DNA from 2 places in the Variovorax sp. PMC12 genome. Region 2 is predicted to be linked to the other one. Evidence: riboswitches for the same ligand, from Rfam matches in the RefSeq annotation. Region 2 holds a riboswitch; the other holds the start of a gene.

Region 1 (8,893 bases), 2.9 Mb from region 2:
CGCCCAGCAGCTGCTGGAACCGCGGCGTGTCCTGCGGGGTGCTGATGATCAGGATGTCGCGCATGCCGCCGAGCATCAGCGTGCTCAGCGGGTAGTAGATCATCGGCTTGTCGTACACCGGCAGCAGCTGCTTGCTGAGCGCGAGGGTTGCGGGGTGCAGGCGAGTGCCCGAGCCACCGGCCAGGATGATGCCTTTGCGTTGCGTCGTCTTGGTCATGCTTTTCTTTTCGTGGGTGTTCTTCAAAGCGTCTCGCGCAGCATGCGCGCAACGCCTTCCTGCCAAGGCGGCAGGCGCAGGCCGAAAGTGGTCTGCAGCTTGGTGGTATCAAGACGCGAGTTGTGCGGGCGCTTCGCCGGGGTCGGGAAGGCGCTGGTCGGCACGGCCTCGACAGCCTGCGGGCCGGCCTTGAGCTCGACGCCGGCCTGCTGCGCCATTTCGAGCACGAAGCGCGCATAGCCGTGCCATGTCGTTTCACCGCCCGCAATCGCGTGATAGAGCCCGGCCTTGGCCGGATCCTGCAGCGTGGCGCGAATGGCATGGGCCGTCACGTCGGCCAGCAACTCGGCACCAGTGGGCGCACCGAACTGGTCGTCGATGACGGTCAGCTTGTCGCGCTCCTTGGCCAGGCGCAGCATGGTCTTGGCGAAGTTGCCGCCGCGTGCCGCGTACACCCAGCTCGTGCGGAAGATCAGGTGGCGCGGGCAGTGCTGCGCCACCAGCTGCTCGCCTTCGAGCTTGGTCTGGCCGTACACGCTGAGCGGGCCGGTCGCGTCGTCTTCCTTCCAGGGCTTGCTGCCGCTGCCATCGAAGACATAGTCGGTCGAGTAGTGCACCATCAGCGCGCCGATCTGCTGGGCGGCTTCGGCCACCACGCCGGGCGACGTGGCGTTGAGCTTGCGCGCGAATTCGGGTTCGCTCTCGGCCTTGTCGACGGCCGTGTGTGCTGCGGCATTCACGATCACGTCGGGGCGGACCTTCAGCACCGTCTCGGCCAATTGCTCCGGCCTGCTGAAGTCGGCGTGGAAATCGGTGCTGTCGAAGTCGAGCGCCACCAGTTCGCCCAGCGGCGCAAGGCTGCGTTGCAGTTCCCAGCCGACCTGTCCGCCCTTGCCCAGCAGCAGCAGCTTCATGCCGCGGCCTTTGCGTCGTATTGCTTTTCGACCCACTCGCGGTAGGCGCCGCTTTGCACGTTGCGCACCCACTCGCTGTTCGCGAGGTACCACTCGACGGTCTTGCGGATGCCGGTGTCGAAGGTCTCGGCGGGCTTCCAGCCGAGTTCGGCTTCGAGCTTGCGTGCGTCGATGGCGTAGCGGCGGTCGTGGCCGGGGCGGTCGGTGACGTAGGTGATCTGCTCCTTGTAGGGCTTGCCGTCTGCCTTGGGGCGCAGCTCATCCAGCAGCGCGCACACGGTATTGACGATCTCGATGTTCGGCTTCTCGTTCCAGCCGCCCACGTTGTAGGTCTCGCCCAGTTTGCCGGCCTCGAGCACACGGCGAATGGCGCTGCAGTGGTCCTTCACGTAGAGCCAGTCGCGCACCTGCATGCCGTCGCCGTACACGGGCAGCGGCTTGCCGGCCAGCGCGTTGACGATCATCAGCGGGATGAGCTTCTCGGGGAAGTGGAACGGGCCGTAGTTGTTGGAGCAGTTGGTGGTGAGCACCGGCAGGCCGTAGGTGTGGTGCCAGGCGCGCACGAGGTGGTCGCTGGCGGCCTTGCTGGCCGAGTACGGGCTGTTGGGCTCGTACTTGTTCTCTTCGGTGAAGGCCGGGTCTGTCTTCGAAAGCGAGCCGTAGACCTCGTCTGTCGACACGTGCAGGAAACGGAAGGCCGTTTTCTGGTCGGCTGGCAGCGCGCTCCAGTAGCCACGTACGGATTCGAGCAGGCGGAAGGTGCCGAGCACGTTGGTCTGCACGAAGTCTTCGGGGCCGTGGATCGAGCGGTCGACATGCGACTCGGCGGCAAAGTTGACCACGGCGCGCGGCTTGTGCTCGGCCAGCAGGCGGTCGACCAGGGCGCTGTCGCCGATGTCGCCCTGCACGAAGATGTGCTGTGGGTTGTTCTTGAGCGATGCGAGCGTCTCGAGGTTGCCGGCGTAGGTCAGCTTGTCGAGGTTCACGACAGGCTCGTCGCTGGTCGCGATCCAGTCGAGTACGAAATTGGCGCCAATGAAGCCAGCGCCGCCGGTAACCAAGATCATGGGGTCCCCTGAATGTTGAAAGTCATCGCCGTGTCGCAATGAACCTTAACGTTCGATTATCCCATTGGGCCAATTGGCGGAAACACAAGACGTTACCGTTCTGCCCTCGGCGTGTTTACAATCGTTCGCGATACCGCAGGAGAGCGGGCCACCCCGGTGGCCCTACCGAAGGCGCAAACTCCCATAAACGCTCAGGTCGGCCCGACGAAGTCTTGGATTTCGGCAAGGGGTCAGTACTGCATCAACTGAAACGCCGTCTGGAGAGACGCCACTTCACGTGGCGCACCGAAGGAGCAAATTCGTTGCAATGGCGCAACGAATGAATCTCTCAGGTACCGAGGACAGGGGGAGCGGCAACTTGGACAGCGGTCGTCCGGTTGCTTGCTATTAATTCAATAGTATTCACCCTCGCCCGCCGTTCAAGCGCAGCACCTCAAAGGTACTTGAAATGCGCGTGATCGTTCTTGGCGCCGGCCTGCTCGGCGTGACCTCGGCTTACTACCTCCAGCAACTCGGCCACGAAGTGACCGTGATCGACCGGCAGGCCACCCCGGCCGCCGAAACCAGCTTCGCCAATGGCGGGCAGATTTCCGTCAGCCATGCCGAACCCTGGGCCAACCCCAGCGCGCCGCTCAAGGTGCTGCAATGGCTAGGCAAGGAAGACGCCCCGCTGCTGTTCCGCATCCGCGCCGACATGCGCCAGTGGCTGTGGGGCCTGCAGTTCCTGCGCGAATGCACGCCGGCGCGCACCCGCCACAACATCGAGCAGATCGTGCGTCTTGGCACATACAGCCGCTCGATGTTGCAACAGTTGCGCCGCGACACCGGCATCGCCTACGACCAGCGCACCCAGGGCATCCTCCACTTCTATACGACGCAGAAGGAATTCGACGGAGCCCTCGCGCCCGCCGAGCAGATGCGCGCGCTGGGCTGCGAACGCCAGGTCATCTCGGCAGACGAGGCCGTGAAGATCGAGCCCGCCCTCGCCCACATCCGCCCCAAGCTGGCCGGCGCCACCTACACGGCCGAGGACGAATCCGGCGATGCCAACCGCTTCGCGCGCGAACTCTCCCGGCTCGCGGCCGAAGCCGGCGTGAAATTTCTCATGAGCCACACCGTCACCGCCCTGCGCGAGGCCGGCGGCAGCATCGACCACGTGGAGGTCACCGGCGCCGAAGGCCGCTTCCAGCGCATTCGCGGCGACGCCTTCGTGATGGCGATGGGCTCGCTGAGCCCGTTGCTCGCGGCGCCGCTGGGCATCCGCCTGCCGATCTATCCGGCCAAGGGCTATTCGGTCACGCTGCCCGTCAAGGACGCCTCCAAAGCGCATCAGGTCTCGCTGACCGACGACGAATTCAAGCTCGTGTTCTCACGCTACACCTCGGAATCCGGCGACCGCCTGCGCATCGCCGGCACGGCCGAGCTCAACGGCTACGACCGCGACCTGAACCGCGTGCGCTGCGAAGCCATCGTGCGCCGTGTCGAAGAGCTGTTCCCCGGCGCCGGCGACACCACGCAGGCCCAGTTCTGGACCGGCCTGCGCCCCGCCACGCCAAGCAACGTGCCGCTGATCGGCAAGACGAAGCTCGCCAACCTGTTCCTCAACACCGGCCACGGCACGCTCGGCTGGACGCATGCCTGCGGCTCCGGCAAGTCGATCGCGCGCATCGTGAGCGGGCTCGCACCAGAGGTGGATTTCGCCTTCACGGGAATGCCGGCGCCGCAGCCACGTATCCCGCAGCCCGCACTCGGCTGACCGGCGATCAGGACATGACTCAGGCCTTGAAGGTGACCCAGGGCTTGAACCGCACAGCGCAGCGGATCAGCCCCGCGCGCTCTTGCGCATCAATCACGGCGCCGATGGGCTTGTAGGCCTGCGGCGCCTCTTCAATTCGGCGCTCCTCGCGCAAGGTCACGCATTGCCAGCTGGAGTTCTCGTCAGCTGGCGTCGGCCGCATGGCGCGTACTTCCTGGCGCCGCACGCGACGACCTGCACCATGGCTACACGACCATAGCCAGTCTTCGTGACCGAGCCCTGTTGCCAGGTAAGAGAAGTCACCCATCGACCCCGGGATCAACGCCAGGTCTCCGTCATGAGCGGGCGTCGCCCCCTTTCGATGGACGTTCATCTCGTGCTCGCGCAGCACCACGTTATGCGGCACATCGATCACGAGCCTCGACGCCGTGGCACCGAGCAGCTCAGCGAAATCCTTGCGCACCAGTTCGGCCAACACCACGCGGTTGGCCCATGCGTAGCGCGCCGCCACGCCCATAGCCTCGAGGTATTCCTGTGCCAACGGCCCTGTCAGGCCATACAGACCGCTCTTCGGATGGCGAAGCCCCTTGGGCCACTCGCTCCGAGCTCGTTCCATCCAGCGACCACCCACATGAAAGCCGACGTCACGCGAGCCGCTGTGAATCATCACGACGACATCGCCTGCCTTGAGCCCGGCGCGGTACGCGGCGTGCCGGTCCATCACTTGGTCAACGACCTGCAGCTCCACGAAATGGTTGCCTCCGCCCGGTGTGCCGAGGCAGGGGTCACGGAACACCTCGTGCCGCGCACCGGTATGAGCCTCTGGCGCATGCCGCGCGCTGCCGCCGAAACTCGCAAGGCCGATGCAGGCACCGATCTCCGATTGCATCCGGTCCCGATCGCACGAGGCCCAGAGCCCCTCGCCATCGACTGCTTCCAGGAAAGCCGAAGGCCCCAGGTCGAATAGAGCCCTGAACGCCGCCGTATGCACCGGTACGTCGCGTCCGTTATCGAGCAGACTGCGCGTGAGCCGCGCGATCAGTCGCGTCTTGTGCGGCGCCACCTGATCGAGCGTGAGACCTGTGGTCAGCAGCCGCATGCCGCAGTTGATGTCGGTGCCCACCGCCGCGGGAATGACGAAGTCGGCATCGGTCGCGACGACACTGCCAACCGGCGCAACGGAACCTGGATGGAAATCCGGCGTCGCGCATGCCTTGCACACGCCCTGCTTGCCGTCGGGCGAACGAACGCTGGCAAAGGCCAGCAACTGGTTCACCGCCTTTTCTTCCAACGGAAGACTGGGCGGCAGGAGCACCGTGGCCTGCGAGACCTCGTGGTGCAGGTGGTAGACGCCGTCGCGGTAGTCGACGGCAATGCCGGCACGCGAGAACGCACGCTGGAGTCTGGAGAAACGAAGATCACTCATTGCTACTGTTCCATTGTGGAAACCATGTCGGTTTCCCGCCCCGGTACACATTGCATGGCGGGGCGAAAGAGATCGGCCGTGCGTCTCGAGAGGCACGACTTGCTCTTTCTTGCAGCAGCAGATTCAAGAAAGCGTGCGGATTCTAGCGACGCATGCCGCAATTGAAAACCCGCGAGTCGCTTTTCCCCGTCAGTCGGGCGCCGTGAACACCGTCAGCACCCCCGTATAGCCATACAGGTGGTGCCGCGCGATCTCCCCGGCGGCGAAGAACCCGACCAGCGGCACGTCGCCCAGCGCGTGCCGCACGATCTGCAACTCGGCGCCCGGCGCGCCGAAATGCGGGCCGCCACGCCCGGAACAGCTCACGTACACCGCACCCGCGATGCGCCGCGCCGGATGCGGCGCCGCCTCGGCCTCGCCGGCAGCCACGGCGCGCGCGGTGGCCAGCGTCTGCTCTTCGGGCTCCAGCTCTTCGCGGATCTCGGCGCAGATGCGCATCAGGTCGGCCCGCGCCGCCTGCGCATTGCGGCGGCAGAAGGTCAGCCGCATGCCGGCTTCGGCCGTGTCGGCAATCGCGATGCCGCGCCGCGTCGGGTCGAGCCCGATGATGTGGCGCACCAGCACGTCGGCGCCCAGGTCGCCGGTGCGGCGGATGCCGTCGCTGCCCGCGTCGGCCAGCCCGACCAGCGTGTTGCGCACGGCGTCGATGGCTTCCTGCGGCCTCTCCAGCGACACCTGCAGGTCGGCCAGCAGCACGTCCAGGGCCGGTTCGCCGTCGAGCCTGAGCAGCAGGTTGCCGTCGGCCTCGGTGATCTCGCGCTCGCGCACCGCGCCCGAGCGCAGCGGCTGGCAGCCCTGCGTGACGCGCGACACCAGCCGCACGCCGTCGCCGAACACCACGCCCGACAGGCCGCCCGAGAACACACCGCCCGCCGCCCCATGGCCGCGGATGTTGCCGTTGCCGCCGACCGCGAACTGAAGCGCGCCGCCACGGCCCGACGAGAGCCCGCCGAACAGGTAGCCGGTGTCGGTGCGGCCCGCCATCTCGGCGATCAGCTCGGTCAGGTCGGGCGTGGCCGGGTCGGCGTGCACCAGCGCGGTGTGGGCCTCGAAGCCGCTCATTTCGGAGTTGCCCAGCGGCGCGACGCCGGAGAACACGCGGTACTGGTCGCTCGGCAGCGCGCAGAGCATCAGCGTCATGCCGGGCTCGTCGAAGTATTCGGCGTTGTTGGCCGCCACGCCGATGCCGACGGTGCCCGACCAGTCGGTCACCTCGGGCAGTTCGGCGCTCAGGTGGTCGAGGATGTCCTGCGCCTCGGCTGCGTAGTGGTCGGTGATGTAGAGCAGCCCGAGCGTCGGCGACGGCGCGTAGTCGGGCAATGCCATCTGTGCGCGCAACTGGGCCAGCACGAGGCCGGCCGCCATGCGCCATTGCGGGTGGGTGGCATGACCGGAGGGAAACAGTTTCATGATGCGTGCCAACCCGTTCTTTCCAAAAAATGTATGGGTATGACGTCAGCGCCGGCTGGAGGTTCGCTTGCGCGCGGCGGTCGTCGTCTTTTTCCTGGCGGCCGGGGCCGCCGCTTTCTTTGCCGCGGCAACGGGCTTGCGGGCCTTGGTTGCCGCCGGCTTGCCGCCCATCGCCTTGCCGACCGCGTCGGCCAGCGGCTGGGCCATGGCCGGCACCTTCAGCTGCGCAGCGTCCTGCAGCGCCGAGCTGGCGATCTGCTGGAACTGCTCGGTGAGCGAGCCCCACCACTGCATGGGATCGATCACGCCGGCGCCCTCGCCGGCCTTGGATTTCGCGGCGGCGGGACGCGCGCTCGTCTTCGTCTTCTGCGGCGCCGGCGCTTCCTCTTCCTCGGGCAGCTCGTCTTCTTCCTCGACCTCCTCGGGCTCCGGCTCGACCGGGGCCGCAGGGGCTGCTGCCGCGGGCGCCGGGGCCATGGCAGCAGCCTGCTTGGTGAACGCGCTGGCGATGTCTTCCATGCGCACGTTCATGCCGCGCAGCGTCGACAGCGTCATCTTCTGCACCTCGAGCGCCTGGATGGTGGCCTTGAGCGCATGGCCGTTCTGCTCGAGCCAGTACTGGACCGTCTTGAGTTCCTGGATGCGCTTGTCGACTTCTTCCACGCTCAGCGTGGGCGCGACCCAGCTCGCGAGGCTCGGAATCCCAGGCACCGAACCGGCACCGGCACCCGCCGCGGCACCGCCGGCGAGGTTCTTCAGGAAGTCGAATCCGGGGACGAACTGGCTGAAGTCGAAGGGCTTGCTGGCGTTGCTCATGCGGAAGGTCTCCTGGGAGGGTTTTCTTGTGCTCCCAGCTTACTCCAAGCCCTTGCCGTCCGGCCCGGCCGGCGCGGGGATTTACCTGCCGTCAGAGTTCGTCGCGGACCTTGCTGAAAACCTTCCAGAAAGTGGCGTCCTGCGAGGTCGCGAAGTTGATGCGCATCATGGTGCTCGGCGGCCGGCGCGCATGGAACAGCGAGCCCGGCGCCAGCAGGTAGCCCTGGTCGAGCATGCGCTGCGTGAGCGCGTCGGTGTCCACGCCCGTGTCGACCCAGCCGAACAGCCCCGCCGGCTCCGACGCGAAGGTGCAGCCGTGCGACATGGCGAGCTTCACCGCCCGCCCGCGCGCCCCGTCGAGGCGGATGCGCACCCGCTCCGAATGCCGGCGCAGCTGGCCCTGGTCGATGCACCACGACAGCGCCCGCTCGAACAGCGTGGGCGAGGTCAGCGTGGCCAGCAGCTTGGTCTCGAGCAGCCGCTCTTTCAGCGCGGGCGGCGCGGCCAGGAAGCCGATGCGCCAGTTGGGCGCCAGGATCTTGGCGAAGCCGCTCACGTAGATGGTGCGCTGCAGCCCGTCGAGCGCGCTGAGCCGGGTGGCGTGCTCGGGCGCGAGGTGGCTGTAGGTGTCGTCCTCGACGATGTGGAAGTCGTGCTCGTTCGCCAGCTTGAGCACGCGGTGCGCGCTGCCCGGCGTGAGGCTGTAGCCGGTCGGGTTGTGCAGCACGCTCACGCTCACGAACAGCTTGGGGCTGTGCAGCTTGCAGTACTGCGCCATCACCTCCAGGTCGGGCCCGTCGGCGCGGCGCGGCACCGGCAGGATGCGCATGCCCAGCGCCTCGAGCCGCGCGAATTCGAGCGCCCACCCCGGCTCCTCGACCATCACCGGGTCGCCCGGGCGCAGCAGCGTGCGGCTCACGATGTCCAGCGCGTGGGTGGCGCCGATGGTGGTCACGATCTGGTCGGGCGTGGCCGGCACGTTGATGCCCACCAGCTTCTGCGACAGGCTGCGCCGCAGGCTCATGTCGCCGGCGGGCTCGCCGTACTGGAGCGACAGCTCCTGCAGGGCGGCCGTGCTGGTCATGCGCCGGACGGCCGTGGGCATGAAGGTCGACGACATCCAGTCGGGCGGGAACACGCCCATGCCCGGCTGCGGCTTGTCGCTGGGCCGGTGGAACATGCTGCGGATCAGCGAGCTGGCGTCCGCCGGCACGCGCGAGGCCATCA
Region 2 (8,893 bases):
ATCAGCCGAGACAACCAGGGCCGGGTGAGTACAGCGGGCTCGCCCGGCTTCGACGAAAACCTCACGAGTGTCGCCAGGGTCGTGGGTGTAAGCGCCCAGGAGGTCGTCGACATCCTCCTTCATACATCACGCGTCTATTCGAAGGTCGCGCCCGACGACCGGGTTCTCGCGCCCTATCCGTTGATGAGGGAATGAACACAAGAATTTCTGGATTGCAAATGCTGCCTCCTCATCCCCGATCTTTCTTCCTTGCAGGCGTCATGCAAGGCGCGCGCGGCGGACGCGATCTCGCGGACCAGTCGTACCGCCCGGCGATCGCAAGAGCCATCCGACGCCACTTTCCGAATGCCGTGGTGCACGACCCCGCCGAACGAATGTGGGACAACCTGCAAACCTCCCGCGAACGCATTCGCGAGGCGCACACCGCCTTGCTCCAGACGCCCAAGGTAGCCAGGTCCGACCTGGACCCTGCGCTGCTGGAGTTGACGCAAATATTCCACCGGCAGACGGCGATGGCGGGTAACTGCGATGTCTGCGTCGTCTTCCTACCGAACAACGAGCCAAGCATGGGAACAGCCGCGGAGATGTTGACAGCCCACAACGCTGGACGGTTCGTGGTCGCGATTACCGGCATGCGGCAGAACCTGGCTGTGCTCGCCTGCTCCCAACTGATCGTCGAAAGCATGGAGACGTTCGAAAACTGGCTTTCGACGCTTGCAGTTTCACCCACGACGAAGGAAGGAGCCACCTGATGGTTGATGTTGAACTGTTGGTACGCGAGAGCGAGCGACCGGCGGAATTCCCCGGCCTCGATATCAAGACGAAATACCGCAAGGTATTGAATGAAGTGGTGGACGGCACCGATATCGCACCGATCCCGATTGCGACGATCGGCCTTCCTTTTGCCACGCCATGCGCTGCGAGCTGGGAGTACGGACGGCTCTCCGGTGTCTACACGCCACCTTCGCATGCCGCGATGCCTACCGGCAACATCTTTGGCGGATACCTCACGGGCCTGGTTGACCAGTGGGCCGGACTCGCTACTTACTCGGTCATACCCGATCGACTGCAAGTGCTCACCGTCAACATGAACATAGACTTCAAGGCCCCAGCCGTGATTACGGAAACCCGGCTGCAGGCCAGCGTGACGGCATTGACGGAAAGAAAAGCCATCGTTCAGGTGTTCGCCTGGCAGGCTGACATCCTTCTCTTCGAGGCGAACGTGGTCGAGGTCCTGGCGCCCTGGCGCGTCAAGCCAGCCTGAGGCTGGGGATCACAATGAATCGGACATCGCCACTTCTGCGCCCGATCACGATATCGGGCACCCTTTTGAACAACCGCGTCTTCATGGCGCCGATGACGCGCATGCGGGCCAACGGCACGGAATGTCCGACACTGCTGACCGCCAGGTACTACGCACAGAGGGCAACCGCCGGTTTGATCGTCACCGAGGCCACGCAGGTCTGCGCCCAAGGCAAGGGCTACTTCGGCACACCGGGTATCTACACCAATGCGCAGGAAGGTGCGTGGAGCCGCGTGGTGAAAGCGGTGCACGAAGCGGGCGGCCGAATTGCAATGCAACTCTGGCACGTGGGCCGCATCTCGCACAGCCTGAACCAGCCGGACGGCGCGCAGCCGGTCGCTCCTTCAGCCGTCGCCACACGACGCTCGAAGGTAAGCGTCTTCAAGAACGGGCGACTCCAGGAAGTACCCTGCGAGCCAGCAAGGGAGCTTTCAGGCGATGAAATTTCCGTGATCGTCTCGCAGTACGCGGCAGCGGCCGAACGTGCAAAGCGGGCAGGCTTTGACTTTGTCGAAATTCATGCGGCCAACGGCTATCTGATCAACCAGTTTCTTTCCACGAATACCAACCTTCGGACAGACCAATACGGCGGCTCTCTTGAAAATCGGGCCCGCTTCCTGGAAGAAATCGTCGATGCAGTCTCTCTTGTCATCGGCGCAGGCAGGGTCGGAGTTCGCATATCGCCCAATGGGGTATTCAACGATATCGCCGACAGCGAAGCCGAACAAATGGCCTGTTTGCTAGCCCACAGCCTCAACGCCAAGGGGATCGCGTATCTGCACGTCGCAGAACCCGACTGGGCGGGCGGCGTTGCATTGACTGCAGCATTCCGACAGGGGCTACGCGAAAGATTCAGGAATTGCCTGGTTTTTTGCGGAAATTTCGACCAGAAATCAGGGGAGGAATTGCTGGCGCAAAAAGTTGCGGATGCGATGGCGTTTGGTCGTCTGTACATCGCGAATCCGGATCTGGTGACTCGCTTTGCCAGCGGCGCCAAGCTGAATGTGGCCGACCCATCGACTTTCTATTTCGGCAACACCAAGGGGTATACCGACTATCCGTCATTGGGAAGCGCCGAGGCCACAACGGCAACCGCTTGACCAGAGCGGCCGGCCGATAGTCCTTGGAACACGCCCTAGCCGATCAACTACACTCTCGAAGGTCAGGAGAGAGCCCCGCCAGCCGGGGCCGCCGAAGGCGCAGGGGTTTCCCGAACGCTCAGGCAAAAGGACTGACAAGGCGCCGGCGAACACCGGCGTTTCCTTGCTGGAGAGAGGCCGCCGTACCGCAAACGGCGCAGCGGCCCACCGAAGGAGCAAACCCCGATCGTGGGGCGAATCTCTCAGGTAAAGCGGACAGCAGGGGTGGCCCATGGCTTGCGTCATGGATTTTGTCTGCCCCTTTGGAGTGCCCCGTGGCCGCTTCCTCCGCACCCGCTACCGAACTTCTCAAGACGCCGCTGCACGACCTTCACGTGGAGCTCGGCGCCCGCATGGTGCCCTTCGCCGGCTATTCCATGCCGGTGCAGTACCCCGCCGGCCTCATGGCCGAACACAAGCACACGCGCGATGCGGCCGGCCTGTTCGACATCTCCCACATGGGCCAGCTTCGCCTCGTCGGCCCCGACGCCGCGGCCGCCTTCGAAACCCTGATGCCCGTCGACGTGATCGACCTGCCCGCCGGCAAGCAGCGCTACGGCCTGCTGCTGAACGACGAGGGCGGCATCCTCGACGACCTGATGTTCTTCAACGAAGGCCACGGCTCGCTTTTCGTGATCGTCAACGGCGCCTGCAAGGTGGCCGACATCGCCCACATCCAGCAGAAGATCGGCTCCCGCTGCGAAGTGCAGCCCTTGCCCGACCACGCCCTGCTCGCGCTGCAGGGCCCCAAGGCCGCGGCCACGCTGGCGCGGTTGTCGCCCGGCATCGAGCGCTTCGTGTTCATGACGGGCGGCGCGGTGCAGATCGGCGGCATTCCCGCCTTCGTCACCCGCAGCGGCTACACCGGCGAAGACGGCTTCGAGATCTCGGTGGCCGCCAAGGATGCCGAGCCGCTGGCCCGCCTGCTGCTGGCCCAGCCCGAGGTCAAGCCCATCGGCCTGGGCGCGCGCAATTCGCTGCGGCTCGAAGCCGGCCTGTGCCTGTACGGCAACGACATCGACACCACCACCACGCCGGTCGAGGCTTCGCTCAACTGGGCGATGCAGAAGGTGCGCCGCGCGGGCGGCGCGCGCGAAGGCGGCTTCCCCGGCGCCGCGAAGATCCTCGCGCAGCTTGCGGCCGCCACGGCGGGCACCGCCGGCCACACCGACCACGACACGCTGAAGCGCAAGCGCGTGGGCCTCGTGGCGCTGGAGCGCATTCCGGTGCGCGACGGCACGGTGCTGCAGTCATTCGAAGGCCAGGACATCGGCATCGTCACCAGCGGCCTGCTCGGCCCCACGGCCGACCGCTGCATCGCCATGGGCTACGTGGCCACCGCCTTCGCAGAGCCCGGCACCCGCGTGCAGGCCATCGTGCGCGGCAAGCCGGTGCCGATGGAAGTCTCGACCATGCCTTTCGTGCCGACCCGCTATTACCGCGGCTGAACGCGGCAGACCCGGCTAGGCTCTGCACCCCGATTCATTTTTTCCACGAGGAGTTTTCTCATCATGAGCATCAAGTACACCAAGGACCACGAATGGGTGTCGGCCGAAGGCGACGCAGCCACCGTCGGCATCACCTTGCACGCGCAGGACGCGCTGGGCGACGTGGTGTTCGTCGACCTGCCCGAAGTCGGCAAGACCTTCGCGCAGGGCGAAGTTGCCGGCGTCGTCGAGTCGGTCAAGGCGGCAGCCGACGTTTTCATGCCCGTGTCGGGCGAGATCACCGAAGTGAACGAAGCCCTGCGCGCAGACCCGTCGCTGGCCAACAGCGACCCGCTGGCCGCCGGCTGGTTCTTCAAGGTCAAGCTGAGCGAGCCCGCGCAGCTCGACGCCCTGCTGGACGCCGCCAGCTACGACAAGTTCGCGGCCGAGTCCTGATCGCCTGATTTTTCTTCCGAGCCCCCTTCTTCCCGAGCCCCCACCGCCATGCCGATTCCCGCCCTTCCCTCTTTGCAAGAACTAGAGAATGCCGAAGAATTTCTCGCCCGCCACATCGGCATCGATGCGGCGGACGAGGCGCGCATGCTGCCGGTGATCGGCTCGGAAACGCGCTCGGAGCTCATCGACGGCATCGTGCCCGCGGCCATCCGCCGGGCGCGGCCGATGCGGCTGCCGGCCCCCGTGACCGAAGCCGACGCGCTGGCCGAGCTGAAGGCGATGGCGTCGAAGAACAAGGTGTTCAGGAACTTCATCGGCCAGGGCTACTACGGCACGCACACGCCGGGCGTCATCCTGCGCAACGTCCTCGAGAACCCCGCCTGGTACACCGCCTACACGCCCTACCAGGCAGAGATCTCGCAGGGCCGCATGGAAGCCCTGCTCAATTTCCAGACGATGGTGTGCGACCTCACGGGCATGGCCATCGCCAACGCGTCGATGCTCGACGAAGCCACGGCCGCCGCCGAAGCCATGACGCTCGCCAAGCGCAGCGTGAAAGCCAAGAGCAACGTGTTCCTGGTGTCGGGCGACTGCCATCCGCAGACCATCGAAGTCATCAAGACGCGCGCCGCGCCGCTGGGCATCGAGGTGAAGGTGAGCACGGTGTCGGAAACGCTGCCGCACCTGATGGTGAGCGGCGCATTCTTCGGCGTGCTCGCGCAGTACCCGGCCACCACCGGCCACGTGCACGACCTGCGCCCGCTCGCGGGCCATGCGCACCAGTGCGATGCCGCCTTCATCGTGGCGGCCGACCTGCTGGCGCTGACGCTGCTGGTCGCGCCGGGCGAGTTCGACGCCGACATCGTCTGCGGCACCACGCAGCGCTTCGGCATGCCGCTGTGCAACGGCGGCCCGCACGCCGCCTACCTGGCCTGCCGCGACGAGTTCAAGCGCTCGCTGCCGGGCCGCCTGGTGGGCGTGAGCGTCGACACGCACGGCCAGCCCGCCTACCGCCTCGCGCTGCAGACGCGCGAGCAGCACATCCGCCGGGAAAAGGCCACCTCCAACATCTGCACCGCGCAGGTGCTGCCGGCCGTGGTGGCCAGCATGTATGCCGTGTACCACGGGCCCGACGGCCTCACGCGCATCGCGCAGCGCGTGGCGGCGCTCACCGCCATCCTGTCGGCGGGCCTGTCGCAGATGGGCCGCGAGCCGGTCAACACCACCGCCTTCGATTCGCTGACCATCCGCACCGGCGACGACACGCAGGCCGTCATCGAGCGCGCCCAAGCCGCCGGCGTCAACCTGCGCCAGCGCCTGCAGCAGCACCTGGGCATCTCGCTCGACGAGACCACCACGCGTGCCGACGTCGAGACGCTGTGGGCCCTGTTCGCGCCCGCCGGCAAGCAGCTGCCGCGCTTCGACGACCTGGCCGCGAACACCACGCCGCTGATCCCCGAAGACCTGCGCCGCGCCAGCGCCTTCCTCACACACCCGGTGTTCAACACCCACAAGAGCGAGACCGCCATGCTGCGCTACATCCGCAGCCTGTCGGACAAGGACCTGGCGCTCGACCGCAGCATGATCCCGCTGGGCAGCTGCACCATGAAGCTCAACGCGACCAGCGAGATGATCCCCATCACCTGGCCCGAGTTCGCCAACATCCATCCCTTCGCGCCGGCCGACCAGCAGCTCGGCTATGCCCAGCTCGATGCGCAGCTGCGCGCCTGGCTGTGCGAGGCCACCGGCTACGCGGGCATCAGCCTGCAGCCCAACGCGGGCTCGCAGGGCGAATACGCGGGCCTGCTGGCCATCAAGTCCTTCCATGAAGCCAAGGGCCAGGGGCATCGCAACATCTGCCTGATTCCGTCGTCCGCGCACGGCACCAACCCCGCGAGCGCACAGATGGTGGGCCTGCAGGTGGTGGTGACGGCCTGCGACGCGCAGGGCAACGTCGACATGGACGACCTGAAGCGCGCCTGCGAGAAACACAGCGCCAACCTGGCCGCGGTGATGATCACCTACCCCAGCACGCACGGCGTGTTCGAAACCCGCGTGAAGGAACTCTGCGAGCTGGTGCATGCGCACGGCGGCCGGGTGTACTTGGACGGCGCCAACATGAACGCGCTGGTCGGCGTGGCTGCGCCGGGCGAGTTCGGCGGCGACGTGAGCCACCTGAACCTGCACAAGACTTTCTGCATTCCGCATGGCGGCGGCGGCCCGGGCGTGGGCCCGGTCTGCGTGGTCGAAGACCTGGTGCCGTACCTGCCGGGCCATGTGACGGCCGGCGTGCCGTCGCACGGCGTGGGTGCCGTGTCAGCAGCGCCACTGGGCAACGCGGCCGTGCTGCCGATCAGCTGGATGTACTGCCGCATGATGGGCGCCAAGGGCCTGCAGGCCGCGACCGAGACGGCCATCCTGAGCGCCAACTACATCAGCGCGCGCCTGAAGGACCACTACCCCACGCTGTACGCCAGCCCCAATGGCCACGTAGCGCACGAGTGCATCCTCGACCTGCGCCCGCTCAAGGACACCAGCGGCGTGACCGCCGAGGACGTGGCCAAGCGCCTGATCGACTACGGCTTCCACGCGCCCACGCTGAGCTTCCCCGTGCCCGGCACGCTGATGGTGGAGCCCACCGAGAGCGAGCCGCTGGCCGAGCTCGACCGCTTCATCGACGCGATGATCGCCATCCGCGGCGAAATCCGCCGCATCGAGGAAGGCGTCTGGCCGAAGGAGGACAACCCGCTCAAGCACGCGCCGCACACCGCCGCGAGCCTGCTGGGCACCGAGTGGAGCCACCCGTACTCGCGCGAACTCGGCGCGTTCCCGCTGGCCACGCTCAAGAACGCCAAGTACTGGCCGCCGATCGGCCGCGTCGACAACGTCTACGGCGACCGCAACCTGTTCTGCAGCTGCGTGCCCGTGGGCGACTACCAGGAAACCGAAGAGGCCTGAGTCCAGGTGCCCAGGCCGGCCTGGGCTACTGCGACTTCTTCTTCGCGAGGTCGGCCGTCGCGATCTGCTGGCGCAGCGCGCGCAGGCTGGCCTTCATCTTGCGCTCGTTCTCCGGGCCCATGCGCACCATGATCTTCTGGCCGGCGCTCGCCTTCTCCAGCGCCTGGTCGACATACTCGTAGCGCACCCACGGGCGCTGCGAAGGCACGTCGCCCTTCACCTCGACCAGCCGCACCTGCACCGGGCCCTTGGGCTCGGGCGCCTGCAGCAGGTTGTCGATCACCGCGATGAGCCGGTCGTTGAAGTAGCGCCCCGGGTAGCCCAGCTCTTCATAGGCCTGCTGGAACAGCGGATAGAGCCTGGCGTACACCGCCGCGGCCTTGGCCGGATCGACCGACTGCACCAGCATCACGAAGCCGTTGTAGCGCGCCGCGTTGTTGGCGGAAATGGTCTGCGCCTCGCCCTGCCCTTCGGTGATGAAGCGCTGGCCCGTGGGCTGCACCGGCCATGCGCTGGCGGGCGCCTGCTCGCGCGCCAGGTTGTCCACCGTGGCCACGAAGCGCCGCACGATGCCGTCGGAACGCAGGAAGGCTTCGGCGTTCTTGGCGCCCAGCAGTTCGGCCAGCGCCTTCATCACGCGCGAATCGGAATCGGCGAGCTTGGGCAGCGCGGCGTCGGGCGGCGCGAGCGCATCGACCGGGTTCTGCGGGCCGGTGGGCTCGGCCTTTGCGGGCGGTGGCGGCGGCGGTGCGTCGGCCGGCGCGGCGGCCACGGGCGCGGGCTCCGGCGGCTTTTGCTGTTGCTGGTACCAGCGCCAGCCGAAGAAGGCGGCGGCCAGCAGCACCAGCACGATGACGATGATCGTGCCAACGGGCGTCTCGCGGCGGGGGCGGAATTCGGGTGCGTCGCGCGTGTCGCGGATATCGCTTTCGGGCATGGGTCGGTTTCCTTTGGCTGGCGTGGAAGGCACAGGGAGACGAAGGCTATGGTGCACCAATAAGGGCACCGCAGCGTCCGCATCGCTCCCCGTCGTCGTAACGCCCTGTGACGTGCCGGCCCGGCGGAAGTTCAGTCAGCCTGCGAGCCGCACCACATGCGCCTGCCGCGGGTCGACCTTGCCGGCGTGCAGGTCGGCGATCACCGCCTGCGCATGCGCGAAGCCTTCGCCCTGCGCCAGCGCCATCCAGCGGTTGCCGGGCCGGCTGATCTCGGCGATGAAGCGGCCCTGCGCCTCGTTGAAACGGCGGTTGACCTCCTGCGGGCCCCAGTCGGCATTGCGCTTGCGGATCTGCACCGGCGCAAAGTAGAGCTGCGGCGCGGGGCCGGGCAGCATCGTGGCGTCGCCGAGGAACTCTGTCTTCTGCGCGGACCCCGCGTAGCAGTCGTAGACCAGCGATTCGCTGAAGTGGTGGTGCACGGTCGCGCGCAGTTCGTCGTTGCCGGAGAAGTCGACATACAGCGTGGGCACGTCGGCGGGCAGCGCGGCGATCTCTTCATAGGCCAGCGTGCGGTCGTAGCAGCCCAGGCCCTCCACGAAGGCGCGATTGCCGTTGGACGTGGCGGCAATCAGCTCGAGCCCTTCGCGCCTGCCCAGGCAGAAGGCCGTGCCG

What was found. A riboswitch is a leader RNA that binds a small molecule or an ion and turns the genes downstream of it on or off. The one in region 2 is predicted to bind glycine.
Region 1: it holds a riboswitch for glycine, as region 2 does, so the genes downstream of both, C4F17_RS15465 (D-amino acid dehydrogenase) here and gcvT (glycine cleavage system aminomethyltransferase GcvT) in region 2, are expected to answer to the same signal.

The regions. Positions count from the first base shown of each region.
Region 1 is NZ_CP027773.1:3,315,096-3,323,988, forward strand. It holds gene rfbA (glucose-1-phosphate thymidylyltransferase RfbA) at 1-217, opposite strand, end outside; gene rfbD (dTDP-4-dehydrorhamnose reductase) at 241-1,131, opposite strand; gene rfbB (dTDP-glucose 4,6-dehydratase) at 1,128-2,198, opposite strand; glycine riboswitch at 2,325-2,428, shown strand; glycine riboswitch at 2,446-2,553, shown strand; gene C4F17_RS15465 (D-amino acid dehydrogenase) at 2,647-3,954, shown strand; gene C4F17_RS15470 (RtcB family protein) at 3,974-5,380, opposite strand; gene C4F17_RS15475 (FIST signal transduction protein) at 5,570-6,850, opposite strand; gene C4F17_RS15480 (PhaM family polyhydroxyalkanoate granule multifunctional regulatory protein) at 6,896-7,666, opposite strand; gene C4F17_RS15485 (aminotransferase-like domain-containing protein) at 7,758-8,893, opposite strand, start outside.
Region 2 is NZ_CP027773.1:374,281-383,173, reverse strand. It holds gene C4F17_RS01730 (hypothetical protein) at 1-195, shown strand, start outside; gene C4F17_RS01725 (hypothetical protein) at 192-752, shown strand; gene C4F17_RS01720 (PaaI family thioesterase) at 752-1,264, shown strand; gene C4F17_RS01715 (alkene reductase) at 1,279-2,403, shown strand; glycine riboswitch at 2,457-2,547, shown strand; glycine riboswitch at 2,560-2,672, shown strand; gene gcvT (glycine cleavage system aminomethyltransferase GcvT) at 2,718-3,890, shown strand; gene gcvH (glycine cleavage system protein GcvH) at 3,954-4,325, shown strand; gene gcvP (aminomethyl-transferring glycine dehydrogenase) at 4,374-7,283, shown strand; gene C4F17_RS01695 (DUF3014 domain-containing protein) at 7,309-8,220, opposite strand; gene C4F17_RS01690 (DUF2855 family protein) at 8,356-8,893, opposite strand, start outside.